4 regions of the Ensifer sp. ENS09 genome follow, and region 1 is predicted to be linked to each of the others. Evidence: riboswitches for the same ligand, from Rfam matches in the RefSeq annotation. Region 1 holds a riboswitch; each other region holds the start of a gene.

Region 1 (7,432 bases):
AGCATGGACGTGAACCTTGAGAGGCCGGAGGCCTATCCTCCGGGGCGTGTTGCTATGCCGTTGATATAGGTGTGCGCTGCAAAAAATTGAATGCCAAACTCGCCACGCCATGTCGCATTCTGGCTACCGGGCGCGACATTTTCGACAAGCCTTGCGAAAGCGCGAAACAATGCGTGAAAGGGCTTTGTCAATTGCGGCGAAATCGTGTCGAAACAGACCTTTGCCGCTCATCGTTTCAGTGTTACCGATGGCCGCATGACACGCAGGATCATGTTGCAGGGAACCGGCTCGGATGTCGGAAAATCGGTATTGGTGGCGGGGCTCTGCCGGCTTGCCGCCAACCAGGGCCTGAAGGTCCGTCCGTTCAAGCCGCAGAACATGTCGAACAACGCCGCCGTTTCTGACGACGGCGGCGAGATCGGCCGGGCGCAATGGCTGCAGGCGCTGGCGGCACGCGTGCCTTCGTCCGTGCACATGAACCCGGTTCTGTTGAAGCCGCAATCCGATGTCGGCAGCCAGATCGTCGTCCAGGGCAAGGTGGCCGGCCAGGCCAGGGGTCGGGAGTATCAGGCGCTGAAACCCAAGCTGCTCGGCGCCGTGATGGACAGTTTCGAACAAATATCGGCCGGTGCCGATCTCGTGGTGGTCGAGGGCGCGGGCTCGCCGGCCGAAATCAACTTGCGCGCCGGCGACATCGCCAACATGGGCTTTGCCACGCGCGCCGACGTGCCGGTCGTGCTTGTCGGCGACATCGACCGCGGCGGGGTGATCGCCTCGCTGGTCGGCACGCATGCGATCCTGTCCGAGGAAGACCGGCGCATGGTGACCGGCTATCTCATCAACAAGTTTCGCGGCGACGTCACGTTGTTCGACGACGGCATTGCCGCCGTCAACCGCTTCACCGGCTGGCCCTGCTTTGGCGTCGTGCCCTGGCTGAAGGCGGCGGCACGGTTGCCGGCGGAAGATTCCGTCGTGCTGGAGAAGCTGACGCGCGGCGAGGGGCGGGCCCTGAAGGTGGCCGTGCCTGTGCTGTCGCGCATCGCCAATTTCGACGATCTCGATCCGCTCGCGGCCGAGCCGGAGGTCGATCTCGTCTTCGTGCGGCCGGGCAGTCCCATTCCTTCGGATGCCGGCCTCGTCGTCATTCCCGGGTCGAAGTCGACCATCGGCGATCTCATCGATTTCCGCGCTCAAGGGTGGGACCGCGACCTTCAACGCCACGTGCGGCGCGGCGGTCGGGTCATCGGCATCTGCGGCGGCTACCAGATGCTCGGCCGTAGCGTCACCGATCCGCTCGGCATCGAAGGCGGCGAACGGGCGGTCGAGGGCCTCGGGCTGCTCGATGTCGAAACCGAGATGGCGCCGGAAAAGACCGTGCGCAACAGCCGCGCCTGGTCGCTTGAGCATGATGTGGCGCTCGAGGGATATGAAATCCACCTGGGGAAGACGCAAGGTGCCGACTGTGATCGGCCTTCGGTGCGCATCGACAACCGCGCCGATGGCGCGCTTTCGGCCGATGGTCGGGTGATGGGCACCTACCTGCACGGGCTCTTCACCAGCGACGCCTATCGCGGCGCGCTGCTGAAAAGTTTCGGCATCGAGGGCGGCGCCAGCAACTACCGCCAGTCGGTGGATAGCGCGCTCGACGATGTCGCGAGCGAACTGGAGGCGGTACTTGACCGGCGCTGGCTGGATGGGCTGCTCGGTCGTTAGCCGAGAGAACGGTATCGACTGCGGTCGGCGGGGGCTTGCCGGTGTCAGCAAAGGCCCCGACGAAAACCGCCCAACGTTACCGGGCAATCCGCTGTAAAATGGATGGAGGAAGGTGGGAGCGCCCGTCACGGTCGTGCGTTCCCAGGCAGGGAACACGATGCAGGACGAAACCAGACGAGCCCATTGGGACAAGGCCTATCAGTCGAAAGGCGAGGCGGGCGTCAGTTGGTTTGAGGATACGCCTGCCGTCTCCCTCGATCTCATCCGCCGGCATGCGCCGATGGCTTCGACATCGCTGATCGATATCGGCGCCGGCGCTTCGCGGCTGGTCGATGCGCTCATCGCTGCGGGCATGAGCGATATCACCGTGCTCGATTTGTCGCCGGCCGCCCTGGATGCCGCCAAGGCAAGGCTCGGCACCCGCGCCGATGACGTGCACTGGATCGCGGCCGATGTCACCACGTGGATGCCGGACCGCCGTTATGAGCTCTGGCACGACCGCGCCGCCTTTCACTTTCTCACCGATGCCAGCGACCGGGCTGCCTATATCGAGCGGCTCACCGGTGCCGTCGTGCCCGGCGGACACGCCATCATCGCCACCTTCGCCCCCGATGGTCCCGAGCGTTGCAGCGGCCTGCCGGTGGTGCGCTACGACCCGGCAGCCCTTGCCGAGGTGGTCGGGCCGTCCTTCCGCCTGGTCGAGCATTTCGAGCACCAGCACCGTACGCCGGGGAATACGATCCAGTCCTTCCAGTTCAGCGTGTTTGAGCGGGTATAGATCGCGTGGGTTGATCCTGCGCCGTTCAGCCTTTGCGCAAGCGTGCGCGATACTCGACCATCTTCATACGTGCCATGCACGCGTCGGAGCAGTACAGCTTCGACCCGTTTCGCGTCACGTCGATATAGGCGCGGTCACATCCGTTCGCATGGCACCGTCCGAAGCGCCGGCTGCCGAACCTGTCCATGAGCAGCGCCAGGGAAACCACGAACTCGGCTGCCAGCGTCTCGATGATCGTTTCGCCATCTCCATGGAAATGCAGGTGATGGGGTTGGTCGACGTCGGCCACGAGATAGGGACGAGGGGCGTAGCGCTTCATCAGGTGGTTCAGCGTCGCCGCAGCGGTCTCGTCCGTGGCGGCCTCAAACACCGGGCCGAGGTCCGTTGCGACCGACCGCAATCGCGCGCCGCCATCGACGACGGGCAGAACGCGCTTGCTCATCGATGGGTTGAGTTGTTCGGCAAATGCTCGCTTCAGCGCGTCGGCTGTCAAGCCAGCATAGGCGCGGCCGCCGGATTGACCGTCCAGTGCGAGGTTCACCAAAGTCGCCGCCAAGGCGGCCTGGCGTTGTGAGTTACGTGTAAGTTGCATTTGACAGGTAACGGACCGGTTGCGTACTCGTTACTAACTATTCGGATTACGAAGGTAACGCAAGAATGGTCGGTGAGAGCTATGCTGCGGTGCTGCGCGGGGATGGTGTCGTCCGTCTCGTGATCGCGACATCGATAAGTCGAATGACCACGTCGATGCTGAGCCTATCCCTTCTGATCGCGGTGTCGAAAAGCACGGGCTCAGTCGTGGATGCGGGCGCGGTCCTGTTCGCGCACGCCGTTGCCTTGGCCTTGATCGCCCCCGCTGCCGGCCGCCTCGTCGATCGTTTCGGTTCGCGGCGAACTCTTTTTGTGTTCGTCGGGTTTCATACCCTGTCCTATGTGGCGGTGGTCTTCGCGCTCGTCCATCAGTTGTCGGCCGCCTATCTTCTCTTGGCTGCCGCGGCCCTGGGTGCGACGACGCCGCCATCGGGGTCCGTCGTCCGGGCCAGTTGGCCGCATCTCGTGCCCGAGAGCAATCTATCGAGTGCCTATGCGCTCGATACAGTCATCAACTCGAGCACCTTCATACTCGGGCCCATCCTGGTCGGTGCCTTGCTCTATGTGATGCCGCCAAACATGATCGTGGGGTCGTGCGCTGTCGCAAAGGTCGTTGGCGACATGCTGATCGCCAACAGTCCCATGGCATGGAAGGCCACCGAGCGCCGTCCGCGAAAGCTGTTTTCCGTCCTGGCGAACGCTCCGCTGGCGCTGCTTTTGGCGATCGTCGCCCTCGACACCTTTACGATTGGTGCCATGCAGATTGGCGCGGTGGCGAGCGTCACGGCCACCCTGGCAGGTGTTCTTCTCGGTGGATTTGCCGCCGGCGAGGTTTTCGGCGGCATTTTCTATGGCGCGCTGCGCGCGCAACCTTCAGTGAAGCGCGGCATGATTGCCTTTCACCTGGTGACGGCCTGCTTTTTCATCTTGATGAGCATGACCTCAGACCCTTGGCTTCTGTTGCTGCTCTATCTCGGTGCCGGGGTTTTCAGCGGAGCCCGGGATGCGCTCGGCCAGCTCGCTGTCGGGCTGAGTGCCCGACCGGAGGATCGAACCGAGGCGTTTGGCTGGCTTACCAGCTTTATGTGGGCCGGCTACGGGCTCGGCACGCTTTTGTCCGGAAACCTCGGTGAAGGCTGGGGGGCGAGCGCCATTTATCTGGCCGCAGCCGCAGTCTCGACGACAGCGGTGATCGCGACGTGCTGGCTGAAGATCGTCAACCCTCAACCGAAAGAGTAGCGCTCCCGGGGGTCGATTACCGCACGGTCCACAGAACCATGCGGTCGAACGCGCGATCGCCGAACCATTTGCGGATATTGATCATCATGCTGGCGAATTTGCCTCGGAACAGAGGTGCGCCAGAGCTTGAGGGCGCATTGGCGCATTCTGGTAGCGATTTGGCACAAAATGAGAGTGTAAGGGCTCGAGCCACGGGTGGAAGGCAGGCGGATGCGCGACCGTTCTTCGCGGGCCGCGGCCGTCCGTTCGCGGCTCGACAAATCGTCGCGTGGCGCAACTCGGCCGGGGAGGCGTCGCATGCGTCGATTGACTTTGCGCGGTCCGGTTCCTAATCATCGGCTGTTGGATGGTTCCTCCGCGTCGTGGCGACACGGGGGAAAAATTGGGAATGTGACGGATGGACCCAAATCGGGCATCCTTATCGCAGCCGACCCCGCGACTGTAGAACGGTCAGGGTTCGCCATCGGGTTTGGTGCCGGGCTGTCGGCCGGTTGCATGGGCAGCCGGGGCAGATCGGGGATCAAGCCGGAAAAGCCACTGGCGTGGCATCGTGATCAGCCGGGTTGGACGCCTCTTCTTCTACGAATCGTCCGCCTTTCACGAAGCCGCCCGCAGCGCCCGCGCGTCGGAGATGACGTGCAAAAGGTTCGCTGTCGGAAAAACGCCGGGAAGGTGAGGCGGGCCGTTCGGGTCCTGACATCGGAACCTTGCCCTTTAAGGGCGAGGCGATGTTTGGCCCCGTGACGCCGTGAGCCAGGAGACCTGCCATCCGGCATGGGCATTCCGCCCGAGGAGACGTTTGTCTCCAACGCCATCACGGAGGTTGTTTTGGCTCGCAGATGTTTTCAAGAACGCGCCCTTGGCGCGCCCGACGGCCGTTGCCGCATGCCGCTGATCTCGGCGTGTTGAGGCGGCGACGATGAGCAGTCTCAGCGCCGGCCCCGTGCTGGTCCTCGGCGGCGCCCGTTCCGGCAAGTCCGGCTTTTCCGAGCGGCTGGTCGAAGCGTCCGGCCTCACCCGACATTATGTCGCCACGGGACGCGCCTGGGACGACGAAATGCGCGCGCGCATCGACCACCACCGGATAAGCCGCGGCGAAGGCTGGACGACGCATGAGGAGCCGGTCGATCTCGTCGGCGTGCTCAGCCGCATCGACGATCGGGCCAACGTGGTCCTGATCGACTGCCTGACGCTGTGGGTCACCAATCTCATGCTCGAAGAGCGCGACATCGCGGCGGAGTTTGCCGCGCTTGCCGCGTATCTGCCCGATGCGCAGGCGCGTCTCGTATTCGTTTCCAACGAAGTCGGCCTCGGCATCGTGCCCGAGAACCGCATGGCCCGCGAATTCCGCGACCATGCCGGCCGGCTTCACCAGATCGTTGCGGAGAAATCCGCTGAAGTTTACTTTGTCGCGGCCGGTTTGCCGCTGAAAATGAAGGGTTGAAAAATGACCACTGCGAGAGCCAACCAGGGCAAGATCCCGGCGACCGTCATCACCGGCTTCCTTGGCGCCGGCAAGACCACGATGATCCGCAACCTGCTGCAGAATGCCGACGGCAAGCGCATCGCGCTGATCATCAACGAGTTCGGCGATCTCGGCGTCGATGGCGACGTGCTCAAGGGCTGCGGTGCGGAGGCCTGCACCGAGGACGATATCATCGAGCTCACCAATGGCTGCATCTGCTGCACGGTTGCTGACGATTTCATCCCGACCATGACCAAGCTGCTCGAGCGCGAAAACCGTCCCGATCACATCATCATCGAAACCTCGGGTCTCGCTTTGCCGCAGCCGTTGATCGCGGCCTTCAACTGGCCGGATATCCGCAGCGAAGTGACCGTCGATGGCGTTGTCACCGTGGTCGACAGCGCGGCCGTTGCCGCCGGCCGCTTTGCCGACGACCACGACAAGGTCGATGCGCTGCGCGTCGAGGACGACAATCTCGACCATGAAAGCCCGATCGAGGAACTGTTTGAGGACCAACTGACCGCTGCCGACCTCATCGTTCTCAACAAGACCGACCTCATCGACGCCTCCGGCCTCAAGGCCGTGCGCGACGAGGTCTCTTCGCGCACCAGCCGCAAGCCTGCGATGATTGAGGCGAAGAACGGCGAAGTTGCCGCTGCCATCCTGCTCGGCCTCGGCGTCGGCACGGAAAGCGATATCGCCAACCGCAAGTCGCACCACGAGATGGAGCACGAGGCGGGCGAGGAGCACGATCACGACGAATTCGACAGCTTTGTCGTCGAGCTCGGCGCGATCGCCGATCCCTCGGCCTTCATCGATCGCCTGAAGGGCGTGATCGCAGAGCATGACGTGCTGCGCCTCAAGGGCTTTGCCGACGTACCCGGAAAGCCTATGCGCCTCCTGATCCAGGCGGTCGGCGCCCGCGTCGACCAGTATTATGATCGTGCCTGGGCTGCCGGCGAAAAGCGCGGCACGCGGCTCGTCGTCATCGGCCTGCACGACATGGACGAGGCGGCGGTGCGCGCTGCGATCACCGCACTGGTCTAGATCGTTCCTTGAGTGAAATGATCTAACACATTGAAATGATGCAGTTTCGGGCGGAGGCAGCTTTCAGCGTTTCCGTCCGGGATTGCCCGAACGGACAAGACGAATGCATCTGCTTCTCGCCCAGAAAGGAACGATCGCCGACGGCAACGAAGCGATCGACCTTGGGCAAACGCCGGCCGATATCCTGTTCCTGTCTGCCGCCGACACCGAGCTCTCCTCGATCGCCGCAGCCCATGGTCGTCGCGACGGCGGCTTGAGCCTGCGCATCGCCAGCCTCATGAGCCTGATGCACCCGATGTCGGTCGATACCTATGTCGAGCGCACGGCGCGCCATGCCAAGCTGATCGTCGTCCGGCCGCTCGGTGGCGCCAGCTATTTCCGCTATCTGCTCGAAGCCCTGCATGCCGCAGCCGTCACCCACCGGTTCCAGATCGCGGTGCTGCCGGGCGACGACAAGCCGGATCCGGGGCTTGAGCCTTTCTCCACCGTCGCAGCCGACGACCGCCAGCGCCTCTGGGCCTATTTTACCGAAGGCGGCGCCGACAATGCCGGCCTCTTCCTCGACTATGCCGCGGCGCTGGTCACCGGTGCCGAGAAGC
Region 2 (7,432 bases), on a different contig from region 1:
TTCTGAGCTGACAAGCGATAGCCGGCTGTTCAATTACATCGTCACAGCCTTCGGCCTCAAGTCATCGACAACGGTGCCGTCGACGATCGAAAACATTCTCACCAGCGACATCAACGACCCGAACAGCTACGTCAACACACAGGGCGGCGAGTACAATGCCGCCTTCAAGGCGATGCACAAGGCCTTCAATTTCCAGGCCGACGGTACGCTGCAGCCCGGCAAGACGGCACAGAACGCAGATCAGTTGAAGACCACGTCCGACGGCTACATGGTGCGCTACAACGACAAGGGCGACGCCGAAGACGAAGCGATGGTCAAGAGCTTCAAGCTCTTGGTCAACACGATGGAATCGGTCGACAAGCTGCTTGCCGACAAGGGTGTGGTGACGTTCACGCTGCGCGCCTTCGGACTAGAAGAAGAGGGGCTGAGCACGCGTGAGCTGAGGCGCATCCTGACCAGTGATCTCAACGATCCCAAGAGCTATGCCAACACGCTGCGTGACGAGCGCTACGTCAAGCTCGTGAAGGCGTTCAATTTCAATCCCGACGGGACGCTCGGCGCGCCGAAGCTCGCGCAGAGCGACTCCGACATCATGAGCACGGCGAGGGACTACATCATCGCCAAGTCCCGCTTCGGGACCGATGACGAGAAGAAGGTCGCCAAGCAAAAGGCCCAGGACGAAGCCAAATACTACACCGCCGAGATCGCAAAGATCGAAACACTGGATGACTTTCTGAAGAACCGGCGACTGGTCGATCTGGTCCTTGTCGGCTCCGGTATCGACCCCGAGACGGTCAAGAGCGATTATCTCAGAGAGATGTTCACGTCGGATCTCGAAGATCCGAAGAGTTTTATCAACACCGATCCGAACGGGCTGAAATACCGCGAGATCGTCTCGTCCTTCAACTTCGACAAGGACGGCAAGATCGTCCGGGGCGAGGCAGGCCATATCCAGACCCGCCGCGGTCTCATCACCACGGTCGATCTCTTCCTCAACCAGTCGCTCGAAGAACGGGAAGGCGCCGACAACGGCGGCATTCGTCTTGCGCTCTACTTCAAGCGCAAGGCCCCGGAGATCAATACGGCATACGACATCCTGGCCGACCGCGCCCTGTTCGAGGTGATCAAGACCGCCTACAGCATGCCGGAGGGCTTGCAGAACGCCAAGATCGAAGCCCAGGCGGCCTATATCGAGCGCACGATCAACCTCAAGGAATTGCAGGAGCCCGGGAAGATCGACAAGCTGCTGCAGCGCTTCACGGCACTCTATGACGTCGAAAACAACCAGGACGTTTCGCCTGGTCTCGCGATCCTGACCGGCGGCGGGGGCGGCAGCGTCAGTGCCGAAACGCTGATGACGCTCTCGCAGCTACGCGCGGGCGGCCGCTGAGGCCTGCCGCCTGATGGCCGAGCTTCGGCTTGGCGGATGCATGGTAGCTCGCCGCGCGGGGCGGGCCGCCGTCATCGGTCAGCGCGCAACACCTTGTCGGGGTTCATGATGCCCGCGGGATCGAATGCGTGCTTGATGCGTTGCATCAGCTCGATTTCGATCGGGGCCCGGACCTCGGCGAGTTCGTCGCGCTTCAACTGGCCGATGCCGTGTTCGGCAGAGATCGAGCCGTTATGCCCAAGCACGATGCCGTGGACGATGGCGTTGATTTCGCGCCAGCGGTCGAGGAAGGCCTGCTTGTCGGCGCCGACAGGCTGCGAAATGTTGTAGTGGATGTTGCCGTCGCCCATGTGGCCGAAGGAACAGATGCGCGCGCCGGGAATCGCTTTCATGACGGCGGCATCCGCCTCCTTCATGAAGGCCGGAATGCTGGAGACGGGCACGGAGACATCGTGCTTGATCGAGCCGCCCTCGGGCTTTTGTGCCGGTGACATGCTCTCGCGCATGTGCCACAGCGCCTTGGCCTGTGTCTCGTTGGCGGCGATCACGGCATTTTCGACGAGGCCGGCCGCATATCCCTGCTCCAGCAGATCCTGTACCATCCGTTCCGCGCTTTCGGCGCTATCGGATGTCGAGATATCGATCAGCGCGTACCAGGGGTGGATCGTTTCCATCGGGTCACGAACGCCGGGGATGTGCTTGGCGGTGAATTCGACGCCGAGCCGCGGCATCAGCTCGAAGCCGGTCAGCGCCGGTCCACAAAGGCTGGACGCTTTTTCGAACAAAGCGAGCGCTTGCTCGACGGTGCCGACCCCGGCAAAGGCGACCTGATGTCCGAGTGGCTTCGGGAAGAGCTTGAGCACGGCGCCGGTGATCACGCCGAGCGTACCTTCGGCACCGATGAAAAGATCGCGCAGATCGTAGCCGGTATTGTCCTTTTTCAACCGGCGCAGCCCGTCCCAGATTTCGCCGGTCGGCAGCACCACCTCGAGGCCGAGGCAGAGCTGGCGCATGTTGCCATAGGCAAGCACGGCGGTGCCGCCGGCATTGGTGGAGAGGTTGCCGCCGATGCGGGCCGAACCTTCCGAGCCGAGCGACAGCGGGAACAGGCGATTGTGCTCGTCCGCCGCCTTCTGGATGTCGGCAAGGATGCAGCCGGCATCGGCGACGATGACATTGCCGACCGGATCGATGTCGCGAATGCGGTTCAGCCGTTCCAGCGAAAGAACGATGTCCGCCTTGCCCTCCCGCGGGATCTGCCCGGCGACGTGGCCGGTGTTGCCGCCCTGCGGCACGATCGCCGTGCGGGTGGCGCTCGCAAGCTTCATGATGCGCGAGACCTCGTCGACGGAGCCCGGACGCAGCACCATCGGCGTCGTGCCACGGTAAAGTCCACGCGATTCGACGAGATAACGCGCCTTGTCCGGTTCGGCCGTCAACACGTTGGCGCTTCCGACGATGTCGGCGAAGGAGGCGATGAATTCGGGAGAGGGAAGGGTGCTCATGGGCCTCACTTCGCATTGCGCCTGCGCGCGCTATCGGATCGGTCGATCTGAGGATGGGATCCTCGGTTCCTGGTCGGCGGCGATCATAACCGCAATGGGTGCCGTTCGGTGAGGGCGGGTGCGCGGAAAATGCCGCACGCCATCTTACCCTCGTGGTGCGGCTGCCCGCTGCAACCGATCGATGATGGCTTCCCCCAGCCCGTCCGAAGGGATGGCCCCGAAGGCGATGGTCTCTGCGCCGCTGGCATCCGCCCGTTTCATGTAGTCGAAGAGATTGGCGGCGGCTTCGCGCAGATTGCCGGTCGGGCTGAGGTCGAGAACGATGGCCGCCTGTTCCTCGCCGGCAATCCGATTGCCGCCGAAACGGATCAAGGCTTCGCCGGCATGCACCTCGGTGGCATCGAGCCGCACGGCAGCGCCGGGCGCATAGTGCGAGGCAAGCATGCCCGGCGCCTCGATCGTCGCTCCCGCCGTCTCCGGCCGGATCACCGGACGGCCGAGCAGGCGTTCGATCTCGGCAGCATCGAGGCCACCCGGCCGAAGCAGCCGGATCTCGTCGCCATCGACCTTGATGATCGTCGATTCAAGGCCGATCTGGGCCTGGCCGGCGTCGAGGATCAGCTTCAGTTTTCCACCGAGATCGGCCTCGACATGGGCCGCACTGGTCGGGCTGATCTTGCCTGAAGTATTGGCGCTGGGCGCAGCCAATGGCCGTCCGAAGCGGGCGATGACCCGGCGCGAGAAACCGTCGGGCATGCGGATGCCGAGCGTGTCGAGGCCGGCGGACGCCAGCGCATGAACCGTGCTGTCGGCGCGCTGCCGAAGGATCAGCGTCAGCGGGCCGGGCCAGAAGGCTTCGGCCAGCTGCCGGGAAACCGGATCGAAGTGCACATGGGCTTCGGCCATCGCCATGTCGGAGACATGCGAGATCAACGGATTGAAGCGCGGGCGCCCCTTCATCTCGTAGATGCGGCTGATCGCATCAGGGTTGGTGGCGTCGGCGGCAAGGCCGTAGACGGTCTCGGTCGGAATGGCGACCGGTTCGCCTTCGGCAAGAACGGCGCAGGCACGCGCGATCGCGCGGTCCGGTTCCCTATCCGTATCGATGATCTCAGCCATGCCGTTTCCTTTCCGACGCTTCCTTAACGGACGCACCGGAAAAACAGAACGATTTTCTTTGAAGCAACCGGTTCGGCTCAGAGGCTGCGGATGATGCGGCGCAACGCGTCATCTTTGGCGCCGAGCATCAGCACGTTTTTCAGTGCGACCTTGGGATCGTCGGTGCGAAACAGCAGACCGTTGTCACGAAAATTGCGGTTGATGACCATTTGGCCGGCTTCCGCGCCCGGTTCGATGGCAACGGCGAAATACATGCGCGAATAGCCGGGCTGGATGCCTTCGAAAAAATGCGTCTCGTGGCCGAGGTCGCAGTAGAAGTTGGCGAAGTAGAAGGACCAGGTGATGTCCTTGGAGGGAGTAACCGGCGTGCGCGCCGCCGTCACGTGACAGTAGCCGAGATGCGGCCGGCCGACGAGCGTGCGGTGGAAGATCATCTTCGGGAACTGGATCGAGGTGTGAAACCCGTTGATCCGCTTATGGGTCGTGTCGCCGGCGGTGTTGAGCTTCTTGCCCGTCCTGTCCGCAACTTCCTCATAGCTCAGGTAGCGCCGTTCGCTCGGCACCCATTGCCTGCGATTGATCCGGCCCGTGCGCAGGAATTCGGTATGAACCGCCGTCTTCGGCGGGATTGTCGGCGGCGCCTCGGCTGCCGCGTCGTAGTATCTCAACTTTGCCATGATCGTCAGCGCGCCATCTGCCTGCCTGCAGGACCTCTCTCGTCTGCCGGCTAGGCTAGCGGCTCATGGTTAATGAATGATTGCCTTCTGGCTGCATCATGAGCGTTCCCCATCCGATGGGATGTCGCAAACGGGCGAAGCTTTCCCGCGTCTGCGCCGCCCGCGCCGCAAAAGGCGGCAAATGCCCAAGACGTGGGCTATCTATATGTTTGTAGTGTAAAAATTCTAAGACAGGCGCCGTTGATGGCGGTTTTTCCCGTGTCGTCATTCTGGAATTGGATGTCGCTATCCGGCAGCTGCCAGGGCGGTTTCCGCGATTACATATCTTTACTCAAGGTGCCGTCTTCGAAGAGAAGTCGGAGAATTGGGAAGCCGGTCAAATCCCGGCGCTGCCCCCGCAACGGTGGTGGAGCGAAAGCCTCGGCAAAGGCCACTGGACGGTTCGTCCGGGAAGGCGCCGGGCTGGTCCGAAGGGACGGCTCCTGAGCCCGGAAACCAGCCTTGACGGACATAACCGTAACGGGTTGCGGCGGGCAGCCGGATCGGAGCCGACAACGCATGGGCGTGCGCTCGTGCGGGTTCCTGTCCTGCCTCTCCAAGACATGGCGCATGAGGACAGGACATGGAAACCAGAAACGATATGCTTCGAAAGCTGAAGGGCCGGCGCGACGGCTACAGCCTCGATCGGGCCTTTTATATCGATCCCGACTACTATCGGCAGGATCTGGAAAACATCTGGTACAAGGATTGGCTGTTCATCGGCCATGACTGCGAGATCCCGCGGGCCGGCAATTATTTCACCGTCCAGGTCGGCGACTACCCCGTTGTCATCACCCGCGATCGCCAGGGTGCCATCCGGGCATTGCACAACTCTTGCCGCCATCGCGGCTCGCGCGTCTGCACGCAACAGAAGGGCTCCTCGGCCAAGCTCGTCTGTCCCTATCACCAGTGGACGTACGAGCTCGACGGCTCGCTGCTCTTCGCCCGGCAGATGGGCGAGGATTTCGACAAGGCAGCCCACAGCCTGAAGCCGATCCATTGCGAAACGGTCGGCGGCTACATCTTCATCAACTTGTCGGAAAAGCCGATGGATTTCACGGCGTTCCGTGAGATGGCCTTGCCCTATCTCGCGCCGCACCGGCTCGGCGAAACCAAGGTCGCGTTCGAAAGCACTATCGTCGAGAAGGGCAACTGGAAGCTCGTCTGGGAAAACAACCGCGAATGCTACCATTGCGCCGCCAATCACCCGGAACTCTGCCGCACCTATCCGGAAGCCCCGACCGCGACCGGTGTGCAGGGCGCCAAGGATGATCCCGTGATCGCCGAACATTGGGCGAAATGCGAGGCCGAAGGCTTGCCGAGCGAATTCAGGATGTCGCCGACCGGCCAGTTCCGCGCCGCCCGCATGCCGCTCGTCGACAATGCCGAAAGCTACACCATGTCGGGCGCGCGCGCCGTCAGGCGGGCTCTGTCGGCCGATGTTTCCCAGAGCCAGATCGGCACGCTTCTGATGTTCCACTACCCGACCACCTGGAACCATGTGCTCGCCGACCACGCCATCACCTTCCGTGTGCTGCCGCTCGGGCCTGAACTTACCCAAGTGACGACGAAGTGGCTGGTCAACAAGGATGCGGTCGAAGGCGTCGATTACAATCTCGAGGAACTGACGCATGTCTGGACCGAGACCAACGATCAGGATCGCCAGATCGTCGAAGAAAATGCCTTTGGCATCCGCTCGCCGGCCTATGAGCCCGGCCCGTATTCGCCCGAGCACGAAGGCGGCGTGATGCAGTTCGTCGAGTGGTACTGCAAGTTCATGGAGCAGCGCCTTGCTGGCGACGCGGCTCCGCTTTCAAGGGTCGCCTGACATGCAGATGGCCCCTTCGTTTCACCATTTCGACGCGCTGCATGTCTGGATCGATCGGCAGCAGATGCTCGAATGCACATCGGCTGTCGTCGAGACCGCCGATGTCATGACCTTCACCTTCCGGGCCGAAAAGCCCGCCTGGTTCCGCTATCTCCCCGGGCAATTCGTAACGCTCGAACTGCCGGTCGCCGACGAGCCGGTCATGCGGACCTACACGCTGTCGTCGACGCCATCGCGGCCGCTTTCAATCGCGGTCACGGTGAAGGCGCAGGCCGACAGCATCGGCACCCGCTGGATGTTCGAGCATCTGAAGCCGGGCATGAAGCTCCGCGCCTTCGGTCCGCTCGGCGATTTCAGCTTCGTGCGCCATCCGGGCGACAAGTATCTGTTCATCTCGGCCGGCTCCGGCATCACGCCGATGATGTCGATGACGCGCTGGATGGCGGATTGCGTGCCCGAGACGGATGTGACCTTCATCTCCTGCGCGCGTCGTCCGGACGATCTGCTGTTCCGTTCGGAACTGGAAGTCCTGGCCACGCAGATGTCCGGGCTCAACCTCGGCTTCATCGTCGAGGGGCATGAGGCGCGCCACGGCTGGCACGGATTGCGCGGCCGCATCGACGGCGCCAAGCTGCCGCTGCTTGCGCCCGATTTCATGGACCGCACCGTCTTCTGCTGCGGCCCCGAACCCTTCATGCGCGGCGTGCGCGAGATGCTGAAATCGGCCGGTTTCGACATGGGCCGCTATCACGAGGAGAGCTTCCAGCCGGCGGCGGCACCCGCCGCGGAAGAGATCGCCGTGCGCGCCGGTGCCGGTGACGAGGGCGAGATCCAGGCGGCCAAGGTCGCCTTCACCATGAGCGGCAAGGAGGTC
Region 3 (7,432 bases), 590 kb from region 1:
GCCGGAAGCACCGGCGGGCCGATGTTGTTCGGCCCGTCGCCGGAGATGTCGATGACCCGCCGCACGCCGCTGTAAGCGTTGGAATCGATCAGTGCGGTGCCGTAGGTAATGGCGTTGGAGATCGAGGTGCCGCGCCGGGTGCCGACCGGGCGCTGCTCGATCAGCTTGGCGAAGGCATCGGCGTCGGCGGCGGTGTCGATCACCCGCCAGGCGACGACGGAGGATTCGTTCACCGTTCCGGCCCATTCGAAATAGCCGATCGCGATGCGGCCGAGCTGGCCGCTTTCGACGGCATCGAGAAAGTCGCGGTGCCGCAGCGCCTCGACATAGCCGGCCCGCTGGATGCGGGCTTCGTCGAGATCCATCGAGCCGGACATGTCGACCGCCAGGATCAGTTCGACGTCGACATTCGTCGCCTCGGCGGTCGATGGGCTCGGGCCACCACTCAATGAAAGGAGTAACGCCAACACGCTCAACATCGCTTCAACCAGTCATTGCGCGCGGTCAGATTAGAAGACTGTAACACAAGATTGGATTTCGGCGACCGTTTGGGTGTAGTTGGCCTTCACTAAAGAGTGATTTTGCCGGGTCATGCATGAGCCCGGATGCCGGTCGGGAAAGGCGGGATGCAGCAGCGTAGCGAAAATACCGAGCGATTTCAGATCGATCGATTGCAGCAGGCGGCGTTCGGCTATTTCCTCGAACATTCCGATCCGGTCACCGGGCTGATCGCCGACACCGCGTTGCCGGGCGCGCCGGCGAGCATCGCTGCGACCGGCTTCGGCCTTTCCTGCTACCCGGTCGGCGTCGAGCGCGGCTGGCGTTCGCGCAGCGATGCGGCGCGGCGGGTGGTGACGATCCTGCGCTTCCTTGCCCAAGGCCCGCAGTCCCGCCACCGGCAGGCGACCGGCTATCGCGGCTTCTACTACCACTTCCTCGACATGCGGACCGGCGAGCGCGCCTGGCAGAGCGAGCTTTCAACCGTCGATACGGCGCTGCTGATCGCCGGCGTCCTGACCGCTTCCGCCTATTTCCGCCGCGATGATGCGGTCGAAGGCGAGATCCGTGCGCTTGCTGACCGGCTCTATGCGCGGGTTGACTGGCGCTGGGCGCTCAATCGCGGCGATACGCTGACGATGGGCTGGCGGCCGCCGGGGCGGTTTTTGAAACATCGCTGGCGGGGCTATAGCGAAGCGCTGCTGCTCTATGTGCTGGCACTCGGCGCGCCCGAGCATGCGATCGAACCGGAGCATTATGCGGCCTATGCCGAGGCCCATGACTGGATCCCCGTCGAGGGCCGGCCGCACCTTCATGCGGCGCCGCTCTTCATCCATCTCTTCCCGCAGGCCTGGCTCGATCTGCGCGGGCTGGCCGACCGACCGATGCGGGAGCGGGGAACGGATTATTTCGAAAATACCCGGCGCGCCATAGCGTTGCAGCGGGACCATGCGCGTTCCAATCCCGGACACTTTGCCGGATATGGCGAACACCTGTGGGGTCTCAGCGCCTGCCATGCGCCGCGCGTCCGTGTGCGCCTTCGCGATGGCCGCCAGCAGCAGCTTTTCGGCTATGTCAACCGCGGCGCGCCCCACGGCCCTGATGACGGCACGCTCGTGCCCTGGGCGCCGCTTGCCTGCCTGCCGTTCGAGCCTGAGGCGGCGCAGGCCTCTCTCGCGCATATGGCGGAGAGTTATCCCGGACTTCTGAACGAGGGGCGGTTTCCCGGCGGCTTCAACCCGAGCCTTGGTGGCGGCGGGCCGGAGGGCTGGATCGATGCGCGGGTGGTCGGTCTTGACCAGGGCCTCGTTGTCATGATGATCGAGAACTGGCGAAGCGGCCTTGTCTGGGCGCTGATGCGCGGCATACCGGCGATCCGCCTCGGCCTTCAACGAGCCGGCCTCGACGGTGGCTGGCTGCGGCAGGGGGAGGGTGCGCGTGGCAATCCGCCCGCATCCAGCGCCAAGGGGTGAGGATGGGCGACGGAGACGGCATGCGCTTGAACGACCACCGGCCGACAGCGGAGATCGCGGCCCCCTTTGCGCAGCAGGCGCTGGCCGTCGCGGACCATCTGCGTGCCCAGTTTCCGGAGGCTGCCGTCTCGCTCGGGTCGGCGGCGAGCGAATTCAGCGCGCCGGACGACTTCTGGGCTGCGGGCAGCGCTGGCCTTGAGGCGGGGCTCGCCTATCAGGATTTCTTCGGGGTCGGCATGACCGACCGGATCCGTGCGGCGCATCTGATCGCCTTCTATAGCCGTCAGCTGAGCGTGGTCCTTGGCGCGTTCCATCTCGGTGCCGGGCTGCAGCTGGAGGTCGCCGGGATTCGTTTCGAGGATTGGGCACGGCTTCACCGTGGTGCCGAAGTCGCGGGCAAACGCTATCGTTTTTGCCTCCAGCCGCCGGCGACGGAGCGCAAGGGTCGGGAGGAGGACGTCAGCGTTTTCGAACAGGGCTTCATCGCTCATCTGACGCCCGTCATTGCTGTCCTGAAGGCACGGACGGGCCTCTCGAGCGGGGCGCAGTGGCGGCTCGCGGCGGATGCCCTGGCTGGCGCGTTCCTCGAAATCGGCCGTGCGATCGGGGATGAGGCGCGCGGCATGGCCGAGGCGCTGGCAATCGTCAAGCGGCCGGGCTCGCGGCTCTATTCTGATGAGCTTTGCTACGAGCAGATTGCGGCCGTCGATCCGGCAAGTGGTGAACACATTTCGCGCCAGTATCGGATCCGCTGCGGCTGCTGTCTGTATTTCAAGACGGAGGGCGGCAGCTTCTGCGACACCTGCGTCCTGCTGGAGCCGGAAGATCGCCGTGCGCGGCTGGCGGCGCATCTCATGCAAAACGGCGGGGCCTGAACCCCGCCGTCGGTTTGCTGACAATCCGTGATCGGCGATCACTATGCTTTGACGAAGCGCTCGTTGATGAAGCCGGAGACGACGCCGAGCACGATCCAGAAGGCGAGCGTGGTGGCGAGTGCGGCAACCGCAAACTCTGCGCCGAGCACGGCCGGAACGTTGCTGGTGATGTCGAGCGGCTGCGGCGCACCATAGACATGGGGCGCTGCGATCAGCACGAGACCCGCGACCTTGGAGACGATCTCCTCGCGCAGGACGACGAGATAAAGGCCGACGGCCGAAAGCGCCACCGTTGCGAGCCACCAGGTCTGGCGGTCGCCCAGTTCGGCGGCCGGAAAGCCAGGCAGTTCCGGCGGCAGGCCGATCGCCGGCAACATGTGCACGGCAAGCCAGCCGCAGGCGCCCCAGAGCGCGCCGTTCCGAAGCGTGATCGGGTAGCCGATCACCAGGCTGACGCCGGCGAGCAGCAGGCCGAAGCCGGAACCGGTGACGAGGTTCGCGATCAGCGTGCCGGAGAAGCGGCTCATGCCGAACATGATGCCGCCGTCCTCGTGCTCGCCCTCATGGGCATAGGCGGGCGTGATCGGCGACAGCGCGTCGAGCAAGGCGCCGAGCGGCGACACGGCTTTGAGCGACGAATGCTGGTCGTGGTTTTCCGCGGCAGGCTGTGCCGCACCCGGCTGGGCGGCGGGCTGTTCGGTGGGGGCCGGAGCCTCGCCTTCGAATTCTTCCGCATGCAGGATCAGCGGCGTGACGCGCAATTCCTGGGCGCCGGTCATGAAGACACCGGCAATCAATCCAGCCACGATCGCGGCCAGAAGCGTTCTGACAATCATCTTGAAATCCCTCGATAACGACAAAAGCCACGCGCTGCGGCGTGGTCCTTGAGCCTTCCCATTTTGCCTGTGCTGCGGATGGCTTTCGCACGCCGGAAAAACCGGAATGCACACAAACCGACATCCGGCTCGTGCCGGATGCGTTCAGGTCCGCAGATTGTTCGATGCGGAACGTTGTTCACGTTCCGAGGCATCGGTCAGTGGCAGGGGAAGCCGTAGGAGTGGCGGGTGTCGTGCGCCGTGTCGTGCAGCACGGCCGAGTTGGCAAGGCCGGCGCCGAAGACGAGGAATGCGCCGATGAAGAGCGCGATGACGCCAGCGGTCAGACGATCGCTGAGGGAGAGCGGGGTGCTCGAAATGGTAGACGTAGCCATGACAACCTCCGTGATGGCATCGGGAAATTCCCGGTTGGGCCCTATGCCCGCATCGAGTGGCAGGTTTCCTGGCTCACGGCGTTGGGCTCGATGCCCTCGATCTGCCTCGCCTTCCCAGCTCGGCCGCCCTCTCGCGGTCTTGCCAGTGGCTTCTTCCGGATCGCTCCGGAACGGTGGATCGACGTCGCTCTACAGTCGCGGGGTCGGCCGTGATTTGAATGCCCAGATTGGGTCCATCCGTCACATTCCCGTTTACTCCCGAAACACGTTCGCGTCCCGGGAACCAATCGATCCCAGATGATTAGGATTGTGTCATGGAGTTGTCAATTGAGTGCGCGCCGCCGCGCGGTCCATCCGCGACAAAATCCTTGATGGTCATGCGTTTGTAGGCCTCGACGATCTGGTCGCCCTCGGCGCGCTCGACCGAGACCGCAAGCCGCATGGTGCAGTCGCCGAGATGCATGATCAGGAAGGCGGCGCTGTCGATTTCCTCGCGCGGCGTCGCCGGCACAAGCCGGGCCCAGACATCGGCAAGCAGCTTTCCGCCGGCGCGGCTTTGCGCAAGGTCGATTTCGCGCAGCGCCTTGTCGGCCTGCATCGCCGACCAGATGTCGCGCATGACCGGCTCGGCGAGGAACATCTCGTAATAGATGTCGAACAAGAGCGAGAAGGCGTCGCGCAGCTCGGCGATCGAGGTCACCTTGGCCAGTTCGGCCGCGATACACTCGTTGCAGACCGCATTGTAGCGCTCGGCGAGCGTGCGCACGATTGCCGCCTTGTCGGGGAAGTACTGGTACAGCGAGCCGATCGAAATCCCAGCCTTCTCAGCGACTTCGCTCATGCGCATGGCGTCGCTGCCCTTTTCCTGGATGAGCGCCGTCGCGCAGGCGAGGATCTGCTCGACGCGCTCGCGACTGCGCTTCTGGCTCGGTGTCCGGCGCAGTGCGGGCTCGTCGTCGGCGGGAAGCGTGGCGGGGCTTGCATCTGGAATCATGAGTAATGCTCACATTTTGACTTGACTCCTAAAATACGAGGATTTATCACATTTGCAAATGTGAGAGATACTCATATTTTTTGGTGGAACCTCAGGAGGAAACGATGTCTCAGAAAATCACACTGGTTTTGGGCGGTACCGGCAAGACGGGGCGGCGGGTGGCCGAGCGCCTTCGGGAGCGGGGCATAGCGGTCCGCATCGGTGCCCGTTCGGCGTCGCCTTCGTTCGATTGGACGGATGAGGTGACCTGGGCGCCGGTCCTTGAAAACGTCGATCGCATCTATGTCTGCTTCCAGCCGGATCTGGCGGTACCGGGCTCCGTCGAGGTGATCGCCAAGTTCTCGAGCCTTGCCGTCAGCGCCGGCGTCAAGCGGCTGGTGCTGCTGTCGGGGCGCGGCGAGGACGAGGCGGAAGCGGCCGAGCGCGCGCTGCAGGCCTCCGGCGCCGACTGGACGGTAATCCGGGGCAGCTGGTTCTTCGAAAACTTCGACGAAGGGTTCCTCGCCGAGGGTGTCTTGAGCGGTTCCGTCTTCCTGCCCGTGGACACGGTGACCGAGCCTTTCATCAGCTGCGACGACATTGCCGACGTCGCTGTCGAAGCGCTTCTCGACGACCGCCATGTCGGCAAGGTCTATTCGCTGACCGGCCCGCGGCTGATGACCTTTGCCGACGCCGTGGCCGAAATCGCCGCGGCTGCCAACCGCCCGATCTCCTATCAGGCTATACCGGTTGCCGACTTCGCTGCACACTTGCAGGCCGACGGCGTGCCTGATGACTATGTCGAGCTCATCCGCTATCTCTTCACCTCGGTGCTCGACGGGCGCAATTCAAACCTGACGTCCGATGTCGAGCATGTGCTTGGGCGGCGTCCGCGTGACTTTGCAGCCTACGCTCGGGAAACCGCAGCAACTGGTGTTTGGAGTCTTGCCGCATGATCCCCCTGATCCCCGCTCTGGCGTTTGCCGCCGCGATCGGTTCCGGCCTGATGGCCGGGCTGTTCTTCATCTTCTCGGTCTGCATCATGCAGGCCCTGTCGCGGCTGCCGCCGGAGCAGGGGATCGCTGCGATGAATGCGATCAACGTCGTGATCCAGAACCCGATCTTCCTCAGCGCCTTCATGGGCACGGCGTTGCTCGCCCTGGCGCTCATCGTCGTCGCCTTCCTCTCGGGCGGTGAGGGCCGGTGGTGGCTTGCCGCCGGCGGTGTCGCCTATGTCGTCGGCGTGCTGCTGGTGACCATCGTCTTCAACGTGCCGATGAACGACGCGCTCGCCGCGGCAGCCCCCGGTCAGGCGGCGACCGATCTCTGGCATGAGCGCTATCTGACCGATTGGGTCTGGTGGAACCACGTGCGCACCTTCGCGTCGATCGGCGCGCTGGCGTTCTTCATTGTCGGTTTCGCCCGCGCCTGACGAAAAGCGCCGGCAAGTGGATCCTTGCCGGCGCCTGCACGCGTCTTGACCTCTGAGCCCATCCCGCCGTCAGGGCTTGGGAATACGCGCGTCATACTGCGCTTCAAGGTCGGCAAACTTGCTCCAGAAGGCCGCCGGCTTTTCGCCTTCCAGCAGCGCACGCAGAATGTCGAGATGCACGTGCCAGCCGGCGGAGAAGCTGGTCATGATGGCGCGGTCGGCGATGCGCTTGTGGGTGACGACGAGCAGCACCTTGTCGCCGCGGGGGCTGAGTTCGAAGCGGACCTCCGAGGGCGTGCCGGTTTCTTCGTTCCAGGTGTAGGCCAGCAGCCGCGGCGGCTCCCAGGCGAGCACGTGACCGTAATTGCGCACCTCGCCGGCGTGCTCGGCATATTTCTGCGGTGGCCGATCGTCTTCCGCTGTCAGTTCCGAGTGGCGGAAGACGTGCTCGACCTCGGCCCCTTCCTTCGACCCGATCGTTCCGGACGCCATCCAGAGCCGGCGCTTGCTCTCCTCCGTCAGATAGGACCAGACCCGCTCGATCGGGCCGGGAAGCAGGCGCTCGATGCGCACCGCGTCCGGTGCGACGACACGGCCGTAATCGGCGCCGGCAAAGGCTGTGGCAGACGAAGTCATGGCTTATCCTCCGAATCAGTTTGGTTGGTGGCGTCTTCGGCGAGAAGCAGCGCCTCGAGTACGTCGATGCGGGTGCGCCAGAAGGTTTCGTAGTGGCGCATCCACTCCATGCCTGCATGCATCGGCCCGGCATCGAGCCGGCACACATGCGTGCGACCTTTCACTTCGCGGCGCACCAGACCTGCTCCTTCCAGCACCTTGATGTGTTTCGATGCCGCGGCCAGCGAGATCGAGAACGGCGCCGCAAGCTCGCCCACCAGTCTTTCGCCCTGCGAAAGGTCCTGGAGCATGGCGCGCCGCGTCGGGTCCGAAAGCGCGTGAAACACGGCATCGAGA
Region 4 (7,432 bases), on a different contig from region 1:
GACGATCTGGCCGATGCGGGCGGGTGCGCGAAAGTCGATCCGGTCGCAGGAGGCGGTGACGAAGGGAACGCGGCCGTGGCGGGTGGCGACGATGAAGGCGATCCGGTCCATCAGCGCCAATGCGGCACCCCCAAAGAGGGTGCCGTGATGATTGGTGTCGCCGGGAAAGACGATATCGACGAGGGTCTGTGGCACCGGGGTTTCCCCCGACGCCGCTTCCGTGTGGTCCGTCATGCGCGAAGCGCCTTGCGGGGATCATCCGCGAAGGCCAGGCGCAGGGCGCGCGCCGCCGCCACCATGTTGACAAGCGCTGGCCGGGTTTCCTCCCAGCGCCTGGTCTTCAGCCCGCAATCCGGGTTGACCCAGATCTGCGCCGGCGTCAGCCCTTCGGTCGCGCGCTCGATGAGATGCACCATTTCATCCACCGCCGGTACGCGGGGCGAATGGATATCGTAGACGCCCGGGCCGATCTCGTTCGGATAGGCCCTTCCGGTGAACGCGCCGAGCAGTTCCATCTTCGATCGCGACGTCTCGATCGAAATCACGTCGGCATCCATTGCCGCGATCGCCGGCATGATGTCGTTGAACTCCGAGTAGCACATATGGGTGTGGATCTGGGTGGCGTCGCCGACGCCGGCGGCGCTGAGGCGGAAGCACTCCACCGCCCAGTCGAGATAGGCCTTGCGGTCGGCGGCCTTGAGCGGCAGGCCCTCGCGCAGCGCCGGCTCGTCGATCTGGATGATGGCGATGCCCGATGCCTCGAGGTCCCTGACTTCGTCGCTAAGCGCCAGCGCGATCTGCCGGCACACCACCGACCGCGGCAGGTCGTCGCGCACGAAGGACCATTGCAGCATGGTGACCGGACCCGTTAGCATGCCCTTGACCGGTCGATCGGTCAGTGACTGTGCAAAGGCCGCCCATTCGACCGTCATCGGGTTTGGCCGAGAAACGTCGCCGAAGATGATCGGCGGGCGCACGTAGCGCGAACCGTAGCTCTGTACCCAGCCACTTCGGGTAAAGGCGTAGCCCGAGAGCTGCTCGCCGAAATACTGCACCATGTCATTGCGCTCGAACTCGCCATGTACCAGCACGTCGATGCCGATCTCCTCCTGCCAGCGCACCGCCTGCTCGGTCTCCCGGCGCAGATAGGCGGTGTAGTCGACATAGCTGAGTTCGCCCTTGGCATGCAGGGAACGGGCCTGCCGTACTTCCGGCGTCTGCGGGAAGGAGCCGATCGTCGTCGTCGGGAAAAGCGGCAACGGCAGCGCGTCCGCCTGGAGCGCGCGACGGGCCGGGAAGGGAGGCCGGCGCTCGCTGTCGGCTGCCGTCAGCGCCTTCAGTCGCCCGGCAACGAGTGGATCATGGATCCTGAGCGACGTCAGACGCGCCTTGGCAGCTTCGCTCGATGCCGCAAAGGCCCTTTCCGGATGGGCAAGCCCCGGCTCGAAGGCGCGGGCAAGAAGGCTCAACTCGTCGAGCTTCTGCACGGCGAAAGCGAGCCACGAGGCAAGCTCCGGGTCGAGCGCCTGTTCCAGATCGAGGTCGACGGGCACATGCAGGAGCGAGCACGAGGGCGCAAGCTCGATCCGGTCCCGGCCATGGGCGGAGATGAGCGGCTGCAGGCGGCGCAACAGGCCGGCAAGATCCGTCCTCCAGACGTTGCGGCCGTCGATGATGCCGAGCGACAGCACTCGGTCAGCCGGAGCGGACTGGAGGAGGACCTCGATCTGCTGCGGCGCGCGCACGAGATCGACATGCAGGCCCGCGATCGGCAGCGCCAGGGCGCTCACCATATTGTCGCCGATCGCGCCGAAATAGGTCGCAAGCATGATCCGGAGCCCGGGAACCTTCGCCCGGAACGTATGATAGGCAAGGTCCAGGGCCTGCCTTTCCCGGTTGGTGAGATCGAGCACCAGACTAGGCTCGTCGATCTGAACCCAGTCGGCGCCGGCATTGGCAAGTTCGGTTAGCAGCTCGACGTAAACGGGAAGCAAGCGTTCGATCAGATCCAGGGGATCGAAATCTCCGCCCTTCGCCTTGCCGAGCTTGAGGAAGGTCACCGGGCCAAGCAGGACCGGGCGGGTTCGATAGCCGAGGGCTTCGGCCTCGAGAAAGGCTTCGAGCGGCCGGTTATGCGTCAGCGCAAAGCGTTGATCCGCTTCGAATTCGGGCACCATGTAGTGGTAGTTGGTATCGAACCACTTGGTCATCTCGAGTGCGGCGTTGCCGCCGTCACCCGCATGCGTGCAACCGGAAGCGCAGGGCGAACCGGTCGAGCCGCGCGCCATGGCGAAATAGGTATCGAGATCGACGGGACCGCCCTTCCAGCCATAGGCGGCCGGGACCGCACCGACGAGCACGGCAGTATCGAGCACGTGGTCGTAGAACGAGAAATCGTTCGAAGGGAGGATGTCGATGCCGCGCGCCTTTTGCGCCGCCCAGTTTTCGGCCCGAAGCCGGCGGCCGACGTCGAAAAGGTCGTCACGGCTGATCTTGCCGGACCAGTAGCGTTCAAGCGCGAATTTCAGTTCGCGGTGTCGGCCGATGCGCGGGAAGCCGAGATTGGCAGTCTTGATGGTCATTTCCTTACCCCGAAGGTTGAAGGGCAAGGCTTGAATGCGACGCATCCGCGACGCGAGAAGTGTCCCGCGTCGTCAACGCGCCCCATCGGACACCCCGCCCGTGGACGTTGTTCATCGCGGCAGGTCTCCTGGCTTGCGGGTCAACGCGGACCGTTCCGTCTTCCCGAGGCGTCTTCCTCAGTGACATCATCGAACGGCCGCTCTCCGCCTACAGTTGCGGGGGCAGCTCCGGCCTGGGCGCTTGTCAGCGCCGCACCGAATTCCCTCTTAGCTCCGCCCCGCCGGATGGCGAGGCGCAGAACCACGATGCCTGGACAATGCCCTGCAATCGCTCGGCCGTCAATCGCATAAAGAAATGCTTATGTCTTTATTCTCTCCGGCCTGGGCGCGGGGCGAAACGCGGCCAATGCGCGGTCCTTCGCTGCAAACTGCTTTCGCGGCGGGTTGCACCGGCACGGGCTTGGGCTCCTCCGGCCAGTGCCACGGATCCGCGGTGTCGCCGACGTGCGCACGGATATGTTCCTGGTCCCGCGTCAGGCCGATATCCCGGAGCTGGAACTCGTTGAACGTGTCTATGTCGACCGGAGCACTGAGGGTCCTGTCGGCCCAATTCAGGGCATGGTAAATCATTGATCGCACTGCGCTAAGCATTGCTATCCTCACTTCTCTACAAGGCGTGTGTTCGCGAAAAAAGTGAGGTTTTTTGGCGTTTCGCGCAAAGCGATTTCTCGCATGCTGGCATAAAGAATGCTTATCTCAGCGTCATGAGCAAGATTCCCCCTATGAGTGCAGTGCGCGCCTTTGAGGCCGCCGCCAGGCACCTGAGTTTCACCCGCGCCGCCGAAGAGCTTGGCATGACGCAGGCGGCCGTCAGCTATCAGATCCGGTTGTTGGAGGAACGCATCGGCGCGCCGCTCTTTGTCCGCCTTCCGCGCGAGGTGCGGCTGACCGGTGCCGGGCGGCAGCTGGCGCCAAAGGTAACCGAAGCGATCGATCTTTTAGGGGCGGCCTTCTCGGAGATTGCCGACAAGACCGAACATCACCTGCACATTTCGGTGCTACCGACCGTCGTTTCGAGCTGGCTCGGCCAGCGGCTCGCCACCTTCCAGACCGCGCATCCGAACATCAGCATCAGGGTCCACATGTCGACCGAGCTGGTCGATTTCAAGCGTGACGCTATCGATCTCGCGGTGCGCAGCGGTGCCGGCGACTGGCCGGGAAACGATGTCTTTCCCTTGTTTCCGCTCGATTACGTGCCGGTCTGCACGCCGTCCTTCCTGGAGAAACATCAACTCAAGGAGCCCGCCGATGTTCTGAGGATCCGGCGTTTCGGCAATGCCAACTGGTGGCGGCGGTGGATGATCGAAACCGGCGTCGAGCCGCCGGCGAGCAATGGTACCGAGCTGATCTTCGACGTCCAGGCGATGGATGTCGCCACCATCCTGGCGGATCACGGCATGGCGATTGCCGTCTCGACCTTCCTGATGGATGAACTGAAGAGCGGCCGGCTGATCCGGCCGTTCGAGCATGTGGTGCGCGACGGCCGCGCCTATTGGCTGGTTTATCCGCAAAGCACCAGGCGGCAGAAGAAGATCCAGGCCTTTCGCGACTGGGTCGTCGCGGAAGCAGACGCGTCGAATGCGATGCTTGCGACCGTCATGGAGCAGTCCTGTCCGGCATCTTTTCGGGGCGAACTCGGCGCAAAGTGGTGAGCCTGGGGAAAGAAGTAGCAGACGCATCTGGTGCCGCGTGTGCCGGTTCGCGCCGGCCGGGCTTCTGAAAATGACGCTTTCATGGAGAAACTGAAAATCAGCTGAGAACGGCTGTTACCAAACTGACATGGCGGCTCCCTAAAGACTGCGGCCAACCGCAGAGAAGGGGAGAAGACAGCCCTCCGACGCGGATACCGCAAGCCATCGTCGGAGGCCCGTTTCCATGAAAATCGTCCAGATCAGCGACACCCATCTCAGCCCCGCCAAAAGCCATTTCAACGGCAATTGGGAACCGGTTCGCGCCTGGATCGAGGCGGTAAAACCCGATCTCGTCATCCACACGGGCGATGTCACCATCGATGGTGCCGACCATGAGGACGATATCACCTTCTCGCTCGATCTGATCGGTCAGCTCTCGATGCCGGTCGCGATCGTTCCCGGCAATCACGATGTCGGCCATCTGCCGGGCTCGCACCAGCCTGTGGATCCCGTCCGGCTTGCCCGCTGGCGCCGTCTCGCCGGTCCGGACTACTGGGGCCGCGACCATGGCGACTGGCGGCTGCTCGGCCTCAACAGCCTGCTGATCGGCTTCGAAGACGAGGAAGAAGACAGGCAATTTGCCTGGCTGGAGGAACAACTGCTTGGTCGCGACGGTCGCCGGGTGGCGGTCTTCGCCCACAAGCCGCTCTTCGTCGACGACCCGGCCGAGGGCGACACCGGCTACTGGGGCATCCGTCCCCGCCAGCGCCAGCGCCTCTTTGATCTTTTCGCCGAAGCCGAGGTGGCGTTGCATGCAAGCGGTCACCTGCACTGGGCCTGGACCGGCGAACATGCCGGGACGTCGCTCGTCTGGGCGCCGCCGACCTCCTTCATCATCGACACGCTGGAACGGCCGATGCCGGGCGAGCGGCTGGTCGGTGCCGTCGTGCACGAACTCACCGATGCCGGCGTGACCAGCGAAATCGTGGCGGTGCCGGGTCTGACGAGCCACGTGCTCGACCCGATCGTCGAGGACGTTTATCCGCTCGCCGCCAAGAAGAAGGTTCGCGTGGAGGCAGCGCAATGAGCGTGCTTTCGCTGGATGGCATCACCAAGTCCTATGGCGGCAACGCCATCCTGAAGGGCGTCAGCCTGGAGGCGGAAGCCGGCGAGTTCATTGCGCTCGTCGGCCCTTCCGGCTGCGGCAAGAGCACGCTTCTGCGCATCGTCGCGGGCCTCGATCACGGCGATGCCGGCGAGATCGTGATCGGCGGCCGCAGTGTCGCGCGGATGGCGGCGGCCGATCGCAACGTGGCGATGGTGTTCCAGTCCTACGCGCTCTATCCGCACCTGACCGCAGGTCAAAACATTTCGGTGCCGCTCGCCATGCGGCGCCTGACGGCGATGCAGCGCTTGCCGGTCATCGGCAATCTCCTGCCGGGGCAGAAGCAGATCCGCAGCGATATCCAGCGCCAGGTCAAGGAGATGGCCGGAGCGCTGAAGATCGATCATCTGCTCGACCGCAAGCCCGGCCAGATGTCCGGCGGCCAGCGCCAGCGCGTAGCGCTTGCCCGCGCCATGGTGCGCCGCCCGGCCGTCTTCCTGATGGATGAGCCGCTCTCCAATCTCGACGCCAACCTGCGCGTCCATGCCCGCGGCGAAATCGTCGACCTGCACCGCCGCGCCGGCGTGCCGACACTCTATGTCACGCACGACCAGTCCGAAGCGCTGTCGATGGCCGACCGCGTCGCCGTCATGATCGGCGGCAATCTCTTGCAACTGGCGAGCCCGAAGGAGATCTACGACAACCCCTCCCATATCGAGGTTGCGCGCTTCCTTGGCCAGCCGAAGATCAACGTGCTCGAAACCCGCACGGATACGGCAAGCATCGTGCGCTTCGGCGATCTCGTGCTTCTGGCAAGCCGCGGGCAGGCGCCGGATGCACCGGTGAAGCTCGCAATCCGCCCGGAATTCGTGCGCTTCCATACGGCAGGCGCCGGCCGGCTGACTGCGCGGGTCGAGCGCATGGAGTTTCTCGGCTCCGAGGTGATCGTCCACGCACGCCTCGATGCGATCGGCGAGGTGGTCACCGCCAAGTCAGCACCCGCCGAAGCCGCAGCACTCGCGATCGGTCAGCCCGTCGATGTCGCGTTCATGCCGGAACGGGCGATGCTGTTCGACGGCGAGGGCACCCGGGTGGCAGCCGAGCCGGTCGCTATCGCCGCGACGCTGGAGAAGGTCCATGGCTAGTGTCGCAACCTTCGAAACGGCGATCGCTGCGCACCATCCCGACCGCCGCGAAGCGCGCATCGCCTGGTTGCTGGCGCTGCCGGCCATCACGCTGCTCTTCCTCTTCATCCTGCTACCGACCGCAGCCGTGATCGTGCTCGGCTTCACCGATTTCGAGCTCGGCTACAGCAGCTTCCGTTTCGTCGGTTTCGAGAACTATGCCGAGCTCTTCGGCGACCGCACCTTCCGTCGCTCGCTCTGGAACACCGCCGTCTACACCGCGATCGTCACGCCGGTATCGATCCTGCTTTCGCTGGCGATCGCCATGTTGATCGAGGCGGAAACCAAGGGCAGGGCCCTTTTTCGGACCGTCTATTTCCTGCCGGTCGCCTCGCTGCTCGTCGCCATGGCCACGGTCTGGCAATTCCTGTTCCACCCGACCATCGGCCCGATCAACACCTTCCTCGCCGTTTTCGGCATCGCCGGCCCCAACTGGCTCGGCGCCTCCAGCACGGTGCTCTACGGTCTCTCGATCATCGGCATCTGGCAGTCCGTCGGCTTCAACATGGTGCTGTTCCTCGCCGGCCTCACCGCCATCCCGCGGGAACTCTACGCCGCAGCCGAAGTCGATGGCGCAAAATCCTGGTTCGATCGTTTTCGGCTGGTGACCTGGCCGATGCTCGGGCCGACGACGCTGTTCGTCACCACCATCAGCATCATCAATTCGGTGAAGGTGTTCGAGACGGTGAAGACGCTGACCGAAGGCGGTCCGAACAAGGCGTCGGAAGTGCTGCTCTTCACCATCTACCAGGAAGGCTTCGTCTATCTGCGCGTCGGCTACGCCTCGGCGATGACCGTGGTCTTCCTCGCAATCCTCGTCGTCCTGATGTTTCTGCAGTACCGCGTGCTTGACCGGAAGGTGCACTACGC

The links. Region 1 has a riboswitch for cobalamin ahead of cobU (bifunctional adenosylcobinamide kinase/adenosylcobinamide-phosphate guanylyltransferase). Riboswitches for the same ligand answer to the same signal wherever they lie in the genome.
Region 2: it holds a riboswitch for cobalamin, as region 1 does, so the genes downstream of both, IB267_RS11040 (aromatic ring-hydroxylating dioxygenase subunit alpha) here and cobU (bifunctional adenosylcobinamide kinase/adenosylcobinamide-phosphate guanylyltransferase) in region 1, are expected to answer to the same signal.
Region 3: it holds a riboswitch for cobalamin, as region 1 does, so the genes downstream of both, IB267_RS06290 (CbtB-domain containing protein) here and cobU (bifunctional adenosylcobinamide kinase/adenosylcobinamide-phosphate guanylyltransferase) in region 1, are expected to answer to the same signal.
Region 4: it holds a riboswitch for cobalamin, as region 1 does, so the genes downstream of both, metE (5-methyltetrahydropteroyltriglutamate--homocysteine S-methyltransferase) here and cobU (bifunctional adenosylcobinamide kinase/adenosylcobinamide-phosphate guanylyltransferase) in region 1, are expected to answer to the same signal.

The regions. Positions count from the first base shown of each region.
Region 1 covers NZ_JACVBP010000001.1:670,129-677,560, reverse strand. The annotation lists gene IB267_RS03330 (hypothetical protein) at 1-5, opposite strand, end outside; gene IB267_RS03325 (cobyric acid synthase) at 256-1,713, shown strand; gene IB267_RS03320 (trans-aconitate 2-methyltransferase) at 1,871-2,491, shown strand; gene IB267_RS33845 (CGNR zinc finger domain-containing protein) at 2,517-3,032, opposite strand; gene IB267_RS03310 (MFS transporter) at 3,149-4,321, shown strand; cobalamin riboswitch at 4,652-5,106, shown strand; gene cobU (bifunctional adenosylcobinamide kinase/adenosylcobinamide-phosphate guanylyltransferase) at 5,241-5,765, shown strand; gene cobW (cobalamin biosynthesis protein CobW) at 5,769-6,833, shown strand; gene cobN (cobaltochelatase subunit CobN) at 6,937-7,432, shown strand, end outside.
Region 2 covers NZ_JACVBP010000002.1:584,620-592,051, reverse strand. The annotation lists gene IB267_RS11060 (DUF1217 domain-containing protein) at 1-1,390, shown strand, start outside; gene IB267_RS11055 (FAD-binding oxidoreductase) at 1,462-2,895, opposite strand; gene IB267_RS11050 (L-threonylcarbamoyladenylate synthase) at 3,040-4,014, opposite strand; gene IB267_RS11045 (DUF6656 family protein) at 4,092-4,691, opposite strand; cobalamin riboswitch at 5,009-5,210, shown strand; gene IB267_RS11040 (aromatic ring-hydroxylating dioxygenase subunit alpha) at 5,314-6,558, shown strand; gene IB267_RS11035 (hybrid-cluster NAD(P)-dependent oxidoreductase) at 6,560-7,432, shown strand, end outside.
Region 3 covers NZ_JACVBP010000001.1:1,259,751-1,267,182, reverse strand. The annotation lists gene IB267_RS06310 (DUF1194 domain-containing protein) at 1-479, opposite strand, end outside; gene IB267_RS06305 (glucoamylase family protein) at 627-1,970, shown strand; gene IB267_RS06300 (ferric iron reductase) at 1,997-2,845, shown strand; gene IB267_RS06295 (CbtA family protein) at 2,887-3,681, opposite strand; gene IB267_RS06290 (CbtB-domain containing protein) at 3,879-4,055, opposite strand; cobalamin riboswitch at 4,096-4,358, opposite strand; gene IB267_RS06285 (TetR/AcrR family transcriptional regulator) at 4,357-5,049, opposite strand; gene IB267_RS06280 (NAD(P)H-binding protein) at 5,154-5,984, shown strand; gene IB267_RS06275 (DUF1772 domain-containing protein) at 5,981-6,460, shown strand; gene IB267_RS06270 (SRPBCC family protein) at 6,530-7,096, opposite strand; gene IB267_RS06265 (helix-turn-helix transcriptional regulator) at 7,093-7,432, opposite strand, start outside.
Region 4 covers NZ_JACVBP010000005.1:175,569-183,000, forward strand. The annotation lists gene IB267_RS25405 (acyl-CoA thioesterase) at 1-234, opposite strand, end outside; gene metE (5-methyltetrahydropteroyltriglutamate--homocysteine S-methyltransferase) at 231-2,582, opposite strand; cobalamin riboswitch at 2,683-2,903, opposite strand; gene IB267_RS25415 (hypothetical protein) at 2,922-3,212, opposite strand; gene IB267_RS25420 (LysR substrate-binding domain-containing protein) at 3,365-4,294, shown strand; gene IB267_RS25425 (metallophosphoesterase) at 4,518-5,360, shown strand; gene IB267_RS25430 (ABC transporter ATP-binding protein) at 5,357-6,523, shown strand; gene IB267_RS25435 (carbohydrate ABC transporter permease) at 6,516-7,432, shown strand, end outside.